DNA from 2 places in the Exiguobacterium sp. PvP048 genome. Region 1 is predicted to be linked to the other one. Evidence: riboswitches for the same ligand, from Rfam matches in the RefSeq annotation. Region 1 holds a riboswitch; the other holds the start of a gene.
What was found. A riboswitch is a leader RNA that binds a small molecule or an ion and turns the genes downstream of it on or off. The one in region 1 is predicted to bind FMN.

Region 1 (6,305 bases):
AGCCAAACAACACATCGGGATGATTTTTCAGCACTTCAATCTGCTGGATTCGAATACGGTTTTTTCGAACGTCGCAAAACCCCTTGTCTTAAAGGGCGTCAAAAAAGACGAGGTCCATCGGCGGGTCAATGAACTGCTGGATTTCGTCGACTTGGCGGATAAGGCCGATCATTATCCGGACCAGTTATCGGGCGGACAGAAACAACGGGTCGGGATTGCCCGGGCACTTGCCACCCAGCCGTCCGTCCTGTTGTGTGACGAAGCAACCTCGGCGCTTGATCCGCAGACGACACAACACATATTACGCCTGCTGAAACAAATCAATCAGGAATACGGCATCACGATCTTACTGATTACCCATGAGATGGGTGTCATCCGTGAAATTTGTGACCGGGTCGCCGTCATCGAAGCCGGCAAGTTGATTGAATCAGGTACCGTATTCGACGTCTTTTCGAACCCCCAGACGGCGACGGCAAAAAACTTCGTCCGTTCCGTCATGCAGGATGAGATTCCGGCGTCAGTTCAAAAAGTCATCGATCAACGGGATACCGGGCACCATATCTACAAAATCAACTTCCTCGGGGCAGGGACCGGACAACCGCTTTTATCGCAAGTCGCGAAACGGTTTGATGTCGACCTCAACATCCTGCACGGCAGCATTACGGAACTGCAAAACATTCCGTTTGGCAGTCTGCTTGTTGAACTGATCGGTGATGCGGCGGAAATCAAACGGGCACTGCATTACATCGATCAATCGGATGTCGTCGTCGAGGAGGTGCTCGCAGATGCTGGTTAACTATACAGATATTTGGACCGCTTTTTTGCAAACGATGACGATGGTCGGACTGTCGTTACTCTTTTCGACATTGATTGGTTTACCGCTCGGCATCCTGCTTGTCGTGACACGAAAAGGAGCATTGCTCGAACAAATCCCCTTCTTCAATGTCTTAAGCAGTATTGTCAACATCTTCCGGTCCGTTCCGTTCATTATTTTGCTCGTCGCGATCATTCCGTTGACCCGCTTGATTGTCGGATCGTCGATCGGGACGCAGGCAGCGATCGTTCCGCTCGTCTTTTATGCGGCACCGTACATCGCCCGCCTGATTGAAAGTTCATTGCTTGAAGTCGACACCGGTGTCTTGGAGGCAGCGGAAGCGATGGGGGCGACACCGTTGCAGACGATTTTCCGTTTCCTCTTGCCGGAAGCCCTCAGCTCGCTTGTCCTGAACCTGACGATTGCGACAATCGGCTTGATCGGGGCATCAGCAATGGCCGGGGCAATCGGCGGCGGGGGACTGGGTGACTTGGCGATCACGTACGGCTACCAACGGTTTGATACGACGGTCATGATCATCACGGTCGGGATTCTCGTCATTTTGGTTCAAGGGTTACAGACAACAGGCAACCTGTTGGCACGAAAAATTCGGAGACACTAAAAAAACATAGAACAGATAAGGGAGAGATGGATGATGAAAAAAGGATTAGCGATTGGTGCAGCATTGACGACGGTATTGTTTGCGGGATGTGCCGCTTCCGGAGAAGAAGATCAAAAGACGGTGAAACTTGGCGTCAGCGGTTCTGACACCCAAGTTTGGGAATACGTCGCGAAAAAAGCGAAGAAAGAAGGCATCACGATTGAGCTCGTTAAGTTCTCCGACTATGTTCAACCGAATCTCGCACTCGCGGAAGGAGAGATTGATGCGAACTCCTTCCAGACCGTCTCTTACTTTAACGCCTTCAAAAAAGAACATAAGTTAAAACTGTCGCCGATTGCGACTACGGTCATCGCGCCGATGGGAATTTATTCGGATAAGATCAAGGACGTCAAAGACATTCCGGTCGGTGGAAAGATTGCCGTTCCGAACGAAACGACGAACATGGGGCGGGCATTGCTGCTGTTGCAGGAAGCAGGCCTGATCAAGCTGCCGGACGACTTTGACGGCAACGGCTCCGTCGATAAAATCGTCGAGAATCCGAAAAAACTGAAGATTGTCCCGGTCGTCGCCGGTCAGACACCACGCGTCCTGCCGGATGTCTCGGCCTCGATCATCAATAACGGAATTGCCGTCGATGCCGGCTTTAATCCGATCAAGGACTCGATTCTCCATGAAAACGAGACGGCAAAACCGTACATCAACATTATCGCGACCCGGACGGAAGACAAAGACAAAAAGACGCTCAAGAAAATCGCCTCGCTGTACCAGCAGGACGATGTCGCTGCCTTCATCAAAAAAGAGTACAAAGGCAGCACGATTCCAACGTTCGTCCCACTTAGCGAGATTGGCGAATAACAAAAACCAAAAGGAGCGTGACCCAAATGACAATTCAGACGAGACGGCAAAACCTGACACAAACGATTGAACAGGATATTGAGCAAAAACGGGAGTCGTATCTTGAGACGAGCCATCGGATTCATGCGACACCGGAAATCGGCAATGAAGAATATTTTGCGTCGCGTCATCATGCGGAACGCCTGACAGCCGAAGGGTTTACAGTCGAACTTGGTGTGGCCGGACACGAGACAGCGTTTCTCGCCCGGAAGGTCTCGGATAAACCGGGAGCAACGATCGCTTTTCTAGCTGAATATGATGCCTTGCCGGGAATCGGTCACGCATGCGGACACAACATCATCGGCACGACAAGTGTCGCAGCAGCGATTGCCGTCAGTCAAGTTCTGGATGAAGTCGGCGGCAGTGTCGTCGTCCTCGGGACACCGGCGGAAGAAGGCGGACCAAACGGCAGTGCGAAAGGGAGTTTCGTCAAACACAATCTGCTGACGGGCATCGATGCGGCCTTAATGGTCCATCCGTCCGGACAGACCCGGATTACCGGTTCTTCGCTCGCCGTTGATCCGCTCGATTTTGCCTTTACCGGTAAACCGGCCCATGCGGCAGCTTCGCCGGAAGAAGGGATCAATGCCCTGGATGCCGTCATTCAGTTGTTTAACGGAATCAATGCGTTACGGCAACAGTTGCCGAGTGACATCCGGATTCACGGAATCATTACCGATGGTGGAGATGCGCCGAACATCATTCCGGAGTATGCCAAAGCCCGTTTCTTCATCCGGGCGACGACACGCGAACGGCTGAATGCGGTGACGGCAAAAGTCAAAGCCGTTGCCGAAGGGGCAGCCCTTGCGACCGGAGCGACGCTTGAGATCATCGCCTTCCAAAACGAAGTCGATAACCTGTTGTTCAACCGGACGTTTGACGAGATTTTCCGGGAAGAAGCGACGGCGCTTGGGGAAGACGTCAAGACCGATGAACGGCAGGGTCTCGGTTCGACCGACGCCGGCAACATCAGCCAGGTCCTGCCGACGATCCATCCGTACATCAAGATTGGAGCAGACGACTTAGTTGCCCATACGGAAAGTTTCCGGGAGGCGGCGAAATCGGAACAAGGCGACGAAGCCTTGATCACGGGAGCGAAAATCCTGGCCCGGACGGCGTTCCGTCTGCTGACGGATGACTCGTTACTCGGGACGGTCAAACAGGAGTTCCACGACCGGAAAAACGGTTACTTGACGTAACAGCGAAAGACAGAAGTATGTGTTGGTCCGACCGGATGTCATCAAGACGACCGGGCGGGCCAAACCATACTTTTTTTGTTGAACCGGAAAAAAGAAAACAAATTCTCTTTTGTATTTTAAAATAACCTGTGCTAGTCTTGACCTGTACAACTGAATAACCAGTTCTTCGGGGTAGGGTGAAAATCCCAACCGGCGGTAATGCGATGATTTTCGAATCGACGAGCCCGCGACCCACAATGTACGCATTGTGGCTGACTTGGTGTGATTCCAGGGCCGACGGTAAAGTCCGGATGGGAGAAGAACGAAAAAATGTGCTTGAAACCATTTTCTGAAAAAATCTGTTCGGGAAAAGGTCTATTTCTGTATGCTTTTGAACAGAAAACAAGACGTTTCTTTCGTGATCCTTCAATCATGACGCCCTGCAAATGCAGCGGCGTCTTTTCTTTTGAAAGGAGCGGAAATATGAATAATCGAATGCACCAGGCGATGCAGTTGGCACGGATGCTGGACGGACAAACGAGTCCAAATCCGAGTGTCGGTTGTGTCATTACGAAACATGGAAAAGTGATCGGCTTCGGTGCCCACCGGTTTGCGGGTGGTCCGCATGCGGAAGTCGAAGCATTAAACATGGCAGGAGAAGCGGCGCGTGGTGCGGATCTCTATGTCACACTCGAACCGTGTAACCATCATGGAAAGACACCGCCCTGTACGGAGGCGATTTTAGCCGCCGGCATCAAGCGGGTGTTCGTCGCAACGGAAGATCGGCATGCAATCGTCGCCGGACAAGGTATTACGCGTCTGCGTGAAGCCGGACTGACGGTCGAAACCGGATTACTCGAAGACGAAGCGGTTCGATTTTATACACCGTTTTGGCAAAGTCTCGAGCGGAAACGACCGGTCGTCACCGTCAAAGTCGCCCAAAGTTTAAACGGTGTCGTCACGACAGGTGAGCAACGCCTGATTACATCAGATGCAGCCCGGGTGGCAGGACGTGAGCTGCGGGCAACACATGACGCCATCTTAGTCGGGAGTGAGACGATTTTAATCGATGATCCCGCATTGACGTTACGCACGGAAGCCGGACCTGAACCGATTCGGGTCGTCGTCGACCGTCGTGGACGTTTGACGGAAAGCGCCCAAGTCTTTCGGGACGGTTTGAATCCGACATACTGGCTGACGGAACAACCGCGTGTCTCAATTCAATCGAACGTCACGGTTCTCGTCGGCACGTATACGACACCGAATCAGATTTTAGACATATTGTACGACCAGGGGATCCGCAGTTTGTTGATTGAAGGCGGACCAACGATTCAGTCGTCATTTTTAGAAGCAGACCTTGTCGATCGTCTTGAAATCTATCAAGCCCCGTCCGTCTTACAAGGGACGACCGGATTGACAAGCACAATCGAGATTGAAGACCGGTTCGATTTAACCGACGTCGCGCAAATCGGACAGGATGTCCATCTGCGTTATACGCGGAAAGGAGACGGCTTATGTTCACGGGATTGATTGAAGAAGTCGGGACGATTAAACGAAAAGTTCCGCGCCCGAACGGTTTAGCGCTCGAAATCGAGGCGCGGCATGTTCTTGAAGAAACGAAGATCGGCGACAGCATCGCCGTCGACGGGATTTGTTTAACGGTCACGGCGATGACGGCGACCGGGTTCACGGCGGACGCCGTTCACGAAACGATTCGGGCAACGTCCCTTCAGACGTTGCGGGTCGGCACACCGGTTCAGCTCGAACGGGCGATGCCGGCGAACGGACGGTTTGGCGGTCATTTCGTCAGCGGACACATTGACGGAACAGCCCGGTTCTTAAGCCGTCGACCGGACGGTGAAGCGATGGAATACCGGTTCGAGACCGGGGAGTGGAGTAAATACTGTATTCCGAAAGGCTCGATTGCGATCAACGGAACGAGCTTGACGGTCCAACACGTGGAACCGAACAGTTTAATCATCTCATTGATTCCGCACTCCCGACAGTTGACGACGTTCGACCGGTTGCAAAGCGGGGCACTCGTCAATATCGAGTGTGATTTGATGGCAAAACATTTGTATCACTTTACACAGCAGGAACAAAAAACGGATTGGTCGGCATTTTTAGGAGGCGGAGCAGGATGAACGGATTTGATCTCGTAGAAGAAGCGATTGAAGAATTAAAACACGGACGTCCGATCATCGTCTGTGATGATGAAAACCGGGAAAATGAGGGAGACCTGATTCTCCTCGCGGAACATGCGACACCCGAACAAATCAACTTCATGATCACGTACGGGAAAGGACTCGTCTGTGTTCCGGTCAGCCCGCAACTTGCAGAACGCCTTGAGCTGAATCCGATGACAGATCACAATACCGATCCGCACGGGACGGCGTTTACGATCAGCATCGATCATGAAGAAGCGAAGACCGGCATCAGTGCCGCGGAACGTGCGTTGACGATTCAACGGATGCTGACGGATGAGGCGAAACAATTTAAGCGTCCCGGTCATATTTTCCCCTTGATTGCGAAAGAGGGCGGTGTCCGGGAACGGCGTGGACATACGGAGGCCGGTGTGGATTTGGCACGGCTTGCCGGAAGTGCTGAAGCAGCTGTCATTTGTGAAATCATCTTAGAGGACGGGACGATGGCGCGCGTGGATGATTTGCTGACCTATAAAGAAGTCCATGGGCTGAAGATGATTACAATCGATGCCCTCGTCACGTATCTCGAACGCCCCGTCCGGCGCGAAGCGGACGTCCTGCTTCCGGCCGCGCACGGCGCGTTTCGGATACTC
Region 2 (6,305 bases), on a different contig from region 1:
GCCGGCCCATTTTGCCTGCAGGACATCGACGACCTGATCCGCTTGATGCTCCGCAAGCTGACCGCTTGGCGCATACGGGAGACTGGCACAATCCCCGATGACGAACACATTTTCATGTTCCGGCACATGGTGGTGTTCCGTCAGCTTGATCCGTCCGCCGCTGTCAGCTTCAAAACCAAGATCACGGACGACTTTAACCGGTTGCGTACCCGCTGTCCAAATCGTTAAGTTCGATGGATAGGCGTCATCCCCGTTTTGAACATCATCCGCCGTGACGAAGGTGACGTTCGAGTTATTGATGACTTCGACGTCATGCTCCTCGAACCATTCCTGGACGTAGGTCGACACTTTATCCGAGAGGAAGGACAGAACGGACGGTCCCCGGTCGAATAGGCGAATTTTCAAATCTTTCCGGCTTTCGTGCAGTTCACTCGCGAGCTCGACTCCGGATAATCCGGCTCCGACGATGGAAACGATCGCACCGGGTGAAAGTCCGCAAATCGCCTGTTGTGTTTTCCGTGACTCTTCGAGTGTCTGGATGCTGTAAGTAAACTCTTGTGCCCCCGGTATGTTATGGTATTTATCTTCACAACCTAAGGCGATGATCAAATCATCATAAAACAATTCCGTTCCGTCTTGCAGATGAACGGAGTTCGTCTCTGGTGAAATCTTTACGACATGTCCATACTTATATGAGAGATGTTCCCCTTCCGGAAACGCGATCCGGACATCCCGGTCCGACAATGTTCCGGCAGCAAGTGCATAGTACTCTGTTTTTAACGCGTGGTACGGTAAACGATCGACGAGCGTCACAGCGACATCTTCATCCTTGAATCGTTCACAAATCCGCATGCCACCATATCCGCCACCTAAAACAACCAGTTGCTTCATAACTTAAAATCCCCCTTAGTTCCCCTAAATCAGTCTGACCTTGTATAATACGACATGAGGAAAGATAATTCCTGCCTGAAGGAGGAAAAAAAGTGAATCCGATTATTGAATTTTGTATCAGTAACTTAGCGACAGGGACTCAGGTCGTCATGCAACAGCTCGAACGGGACCCGAATGTCGATGTCGTCGAATATGGTTGCCTCGGTTATTGCGGGATTTGTTCGCTTGACCATTTTTGTCTCGTCGATGGAGAAACCGTTGTCGGGGAGACACCGGAAGAACTGCTTGAAAAGATTTATCAGAAAATCGAAGAAAACGAGCTCTAAAAAAATCCCCGTGTCTCACAAGAGACCGGGGATTTGTGTCTGTCAGCGGGCGCGGCTTCGGACTTAGACAGTTTGTTGACGACGTGTCATCCAAGGTTTTAGTTTCAGGAACAGCGGGATGAAGAGTGCTGAGATGAACATCGCCTTGATGATGTTAAACGGTAAGATACCGGCTGTAATCGTCGTCCACTTGACGGCAGGGTCAAGCATGTAGTCCATACCGAAGAACCAAGCGTACGCTGGAAGAATCAAGATATAGTTGAGGATGGCAAGACCGAGTGCCATCGTGATCGTACCTGCGACAAGACCGGTTGCGAGACCTTTTGTCGATTTCTTTTTATGATAGAACCAACTGACCGGAAGAATGAAGGCAACGCCAGCTGCGAAGTTGGCAAGCTCACCGACCGGAACACCACTTCCACGGAAGATGTAGTACAGGACGTTTTTGAGTGCTTCGACGATGACGCCGGCAACAGGTGAGAACATGATTGCGGCGATCAAAGCAGGAACATCACTGAAGTCGATCTTCAAATAGTTCGGTAAAAACGGAAGCGGGAAATTCAGTAGCATAAGAACAAATGAAATTGAACCTAACATCGATAATGTGACCATTTTTTGTGTGCGTTTCATACGAGTATAATCTCCTTTTGCTCGTTCCTCTCGATGAAGTATTGGCATGTCTGCGTTCAAAATAAACCCCCATCGAAGTGTTCGATGGGGGAGAAGTCCGCAGTAAACTAAGCCTGACCGATTTTTGCAAAATCGGTTCAAGAAAGAAACATGCCGCCATCTTCTCCCATCCAGACTATACTGTCGGCTCCTGAGTTACACAGAATCAGCAAATAGCGCCCTATTCGCTCGCGGGCTTCAGGCGAATCGCCTGTTTACCGCCGGTCGGGAATTTCACCCTGCCCTGAAGATGGAACGATTTAATTTTTTTTAATACAACTTATTTATACAACGAATTCAAGATTGTTTCAAGCAACTAGGTTTCGATTCCCCTTAAAATTGCGTATACTAATAAAAAAGGGAAGGTGATGACATGATTCATTTAACAGAAGCGGCCGCACTGCAAGTCAAAGAAATGATGTTGCAGGCGCCGGACGATGAACAAAATCTGCGCATGCTCGTCCAAGGCGGCGGATGCAGTGGTCTCTCCTACGGCATGGGGTTTGACAGTGAAAAAGAGACGGACTTGACCTTTGAGCAACACGGAGTCAAAGTCATCGTTGATCAAAAAGATTATCCGGTCGTTAAAGGACTGGAAGTAGATTATAAACAATCCATGCTCGGAGGCGGATTCACGATTACGAATCCAAATGCAATCGCGACATGCGGTTGCGGGACGTCGTTCCGAACGGCGACGAATGCCGGCACACCGGGCGGCTGTTAATGAAATGACTTGTATCGCAGACGATTGCCGTCTGCGATTTTTTTGTTTTCACGAGCGATTGACAGGACTTTTCAATGGAGATGGAGAAGGACTAACAGGAACGTTAGCACGCTATGATGAGGGAGGACTATCGATGCGAAAGGTACTGATTTTCGGTGGAACACGCTACTTTGGTCGACGGTTGGCATTACGGCTCGCGGAATCGGGGGACGATGTGACGATTGTCACGCGTGGGGAACATACGCCGCCGGTCGCGAAGGGCTTGACATTTTTTAAAGGGGACCGGACATCAAGCAGTACGATGAAGGATCTTGGAAGTCAAAACTGGGATATCATCTATGACAATATCTGTTTTAATCCGTATCAGGCGAAGCTTGCGGTCGATGCCTTCGAAGGAAAAGTCGGTCGTTACATTCTGACGTCGACGATGTCGGTCTATGAGCAGGGCGGGACAAACATTTCCGAGCGGTCCTATAATCCGTTTCCCGGGAAATATGATCTTGAAAAAGAACATGATTACGGCGAAGGAAAACGTCAGGCGGAAAGTTATTTCTTCCAACGTGCGACTTTCCCGGTCATTGCCGTCCGTTTCCCGGTTGTCCTCGGACCGGATGATTACACGGAACGGCTGATCTTTCATGTCAAACGGGCACTAGCCGATCAACCGGTCATCGCTGAAAATCTGTATGCGAAGATGGGATATATCTCGAGTTACGAAGCGGCAGCTTTCCTCGAGTGGTGCGGCCGTTCGACGATCACAGGACCGATTAATGCCGCGAGTGACGGCGTATTATCGATTCAGGACTTAATGGATAAGATTGATCACGTGGCAGGAACGACATCACGGTTTGAGACGACAGGCGAAGAGCCGTCACCGCTTGCACCGGATCACGATTTCTATATGGATACGACGGCAGCCAAACAAGCGGGATATCTCTTCCAACATGTTGATGACTGGCTTGATCGTTTGATTGAAGAGGAGGTCCGGAACCACAAATGATTACCTTAATTAAACCATCGCTGCACTTGGAACCGGAATACCTTGATTATGTATCAGAGTGGCAAGAGTCCGGTGAAAGCATCGTTCCGAGTGTCGTCAGTAAAACGTTTCTGCCGTTGGAGGATTTTTTGGAAGAACAGGAACAAGAGGAACGGGTGGCCCCGACGAACTGGGTGACCCACTCGACGTATTGGTTGTATGACGGGGAAACGATTGTCGGTGCAGTCAATTTCCGGCATGATCTAAACGATCAATTGCAACAAGTCGGAGGGCATATCGGTTATGGCATTCGACCGAGTGCGCGCAATAAGGGGTATGCGACGGAAGGATTACGGCAAGCGCTTGAATTTGCGCGAAAGCGGGGACTTGCCTTCGTCTTGATCACCTGTAGTGCGGATAACACCGCATCCGGTCGTGTCATTTTGACAAACGGTGGTCAAGAAATCGAATCTTACATCAAAGAAGATGGAACACGGGTCCGGCGATTTATCATTCCACTATGAATACCGGATTTTTAACGATTCGACGAGCCGACATGGAAGACGCTGCTGCGATTGCCCGGATTCATGTCGCATCTTGGCGGGAAACATATCGGACGATTATTCCGGATGCATATCTCGATCAGTTATCTGCGGAGAAGCGGGAACCGGGTTGGCGGAACAGTCTTGCCGAAGGTCCGGTTTTCGTGGCACTTGATCAGACAAACGAAATCGTCGGTTTTGCGAATGGTGGACCAAATAGGGAAAATGATACGACGGAGGGAGAGCTGTACGCGCTCTATCTGTTGAAAAGCCATCAGGGGCAACGAACCGGTAAACGGTTGTTTGATCACGTGTTGGAAGATCTCAGGCGGAAAGGCTTCTTGTCTTGCATGGTAAGTGTGCTGGCAGATAACCCGTCCCGTCATTTTTACGAACGTTTCGGCGGACGACTCGTTTCCGAAAAAACCATCGAGCGGGGTGGGAAACAGCTGAGTGAGTGGACGTACCGAATTACACTCGATCCCGTATCCAACGCATAAGCCCAAAAAACAGCGTCCCTTCGATTTCCGAAATCGAAGGGACGCTGTTGTTCGTGATCACTTAATGATTTTTCACTTTTTCGAACAGACTTGTTGAGTGTTGCGGATGGCGGGCTGATGGATCAACAAGCAACTTCGCCTGGTTAACGGCAATCGGTGCTTCTCCGAAACCGGTCGCGATCAATTTGACACGACCGTCATACGTCGCGATGTCGCCGCAGGCAAATACGCCGGGAATCGCAGTTTCCATCTTCGAGTTGACACGGATGGAATTCCGTTCGAATTCGACCTCCCACTCTTTAAGCGGTCCGAGTGATGAGACGAAACCAAAGTTACAGACGACATCATCAGCACCGACGACAATCACTTCATCCGTTTCGGCATGTTTGAATGTCAGCGTCTCGATACTGTCTTCTCCGGTGACGGATTCAAGGGTATAAGGTGTCATGACATTGACGGACGAGTTATGCAACAATTCGACCGTATGCTCATGGGCGCGGAATTTATCGCGTCGGTGAACGAGTGTGACGGATTTCGCGATTGGCTCGAGCATCAGCGACCAGTCGACTGCGGAATCACCACCGCCGAGCAGGACGACCTGGCGATCTTTGAAGCGGTCCATCTCGTTGACGAAGTAGTGTAAGTTACTGCCTTCAAATCGTTCTGCGTCCGCGACACCGAGGGGACGAGCAGCAAATGAACCGTTCCCGGCTGTCAGGATGACGGTTTTCGTATAATGTTCCCCCTTGTTCGTGACAAGACGGATCAGTCCATCATCGAGACGTTCGTATGCAAGGACGGTTTCGCCGAGCACATACGTCGGATCAAATTCATTTGCCTGTTCCAGCAGCCGATCGACCAGGTCCTGGGCTTTGACTTTCGGGAAGCCGGCAATATCGTATATATATTTTTCAGGGTAGAGCGTCGCTAGCTGTCCGCCGAGTTGCGGCAGACTTTCGATGACTTTCGTCTTCATTTGACGCATCCCTGAGTAAAACGCGGTGAACAGCCCGACCGGACCGCCCCCGATAATCGTGACATCATATGGTTGGTGCATCTGAGTCCCTCCTAAAATTGGATACCTCTATTATATAGGAAGTAGGGTTCGATGTTGCAAGTACGGGACATCTCACATTTTTTTGGGTTTGCATAATTTCCCTTTGCAATCTATGATAGAAAATGGTTCAATAAACGTATAGACGTGTGAACATTATTTGAACAAAGTTTTTGAGCATTTATCTGCAATTGAATGTGAAGAAAATCACAACAAAACTATTATGCGTAAGGGGTATCAGAACATGAACACACCAAACATTGTTATTCTTGGAGCCGGCTACGGTGGATTGATCACAGCAGTCAACCTTCAAAAGAAACTTGGCGTCGACCAAGCCAACATCACATTAATCAACAAACACGATTACCATTACCAAACAACGTGGCTACATGAACCAGCAGCAGGTACGATGTCTGCTGAACAAGCGCGTATCTATATCAACGATGTCATCAACCCTTCACGCGTCAAGCTTGTAAAAGGAATCGTCGAAAAAGTCGATACAGCAAGCAACACAGTGAAACTCGTCGACGGTGGAACAGTCCCTTACGATTATGTCGTCGTGGCACTCGGCGGAGTTCCTGAAACATTCGGAATCAAAGGATTGAAAGAGAACGCTCTAA

Region 2: linked by a shared signal. The riboswitch ahead of ABIC15_RS02920 (ECF transporter S component) and the one ahead of ribD (bifunctional diaminohydroxyphosphoribosylaminopyrimidine deaminase/5-amino-6-(5-phosphoribosylamino)uracil reductase RibD) in region 1 are both predicted to bind FMN.

What each region holds. Positions count from the first base shown of each region.
Region 1 covers NZ_JBEPSU010000010.1:633-6,937, forward strand. The annotation lists gene ABIC15_RS13735 (methionine ABC transporter ATP-binding protein) at 1-796, shown strand, start outside; gene ABIC15_RS13740 (methionine ABC transporter permease) at 786-1,436, shown strand; gene ABIC15_RS13745 (MetQ/NlpA family ABC transporter substrate-binding protein) at 1,470-2,291, shown strand; gene ABIC15_RS13750 (M20 family metallopeptidase) at 2,318-3,529, shown strand; FMN riboswitch at 3,688-3,835, shown strand; gene ribD (bifunctional diaminohydroxyphosphoribosylaminopyrimidine deaminase/5-amino-6-(5-phosphoribosylamino)uracil reductase RibD) at 3,992-5,038, shown strand; gene ribE (riboflavin synthase) at 5,023-5,652, shown strand; gene ribB (3,4-dihydroxy-2-butanone-4-phosphate synthase) at 5,649-6,305, shown strand, end outside.
Region 2 covers NZ_JBEPSU010000001.1:583,741-590,045, reverse strand. The annotation lists gene ABIC15_RS02930 (NAD(P)/FAD-dependent oxidoreductase) at 1-891, opposite strand, end outside; gene ABIC15_RS02925 (YuzB family protein) at 984-1,217, shown strand; gene ABIC15_RS02920 (ECF transporter S component) at 1,281-1,847, opposite strand; FMN riboswitch at 2,002-2,142, opposite strand; gene ABIC15_RS02915 (HesB/IscA family protein) at 2,260-2,610, shown strand; gene ABIC15_RS02910 (NAD-dependent epimerase/dehydratase family protein) at 2,744-3,610, shown strand; gene ABIC15_RS02905 (GNAT family N-acetyltransferase) at 3,607-4,113, shown strand; gene ABIC15_RS02900 (GNAT family N-acetyltransferase) at 4,110-4,631, shown strand; gene ABIC15_RS02895 (NAD(P)/FAD-dependent oxidoreductase) at 4,693-5,688, opposite strand; gene ABIC15_RS02890 (NAD(P)/FAD-dependent oxidoreductase) at 5,930-6,305, shown strand, end outside.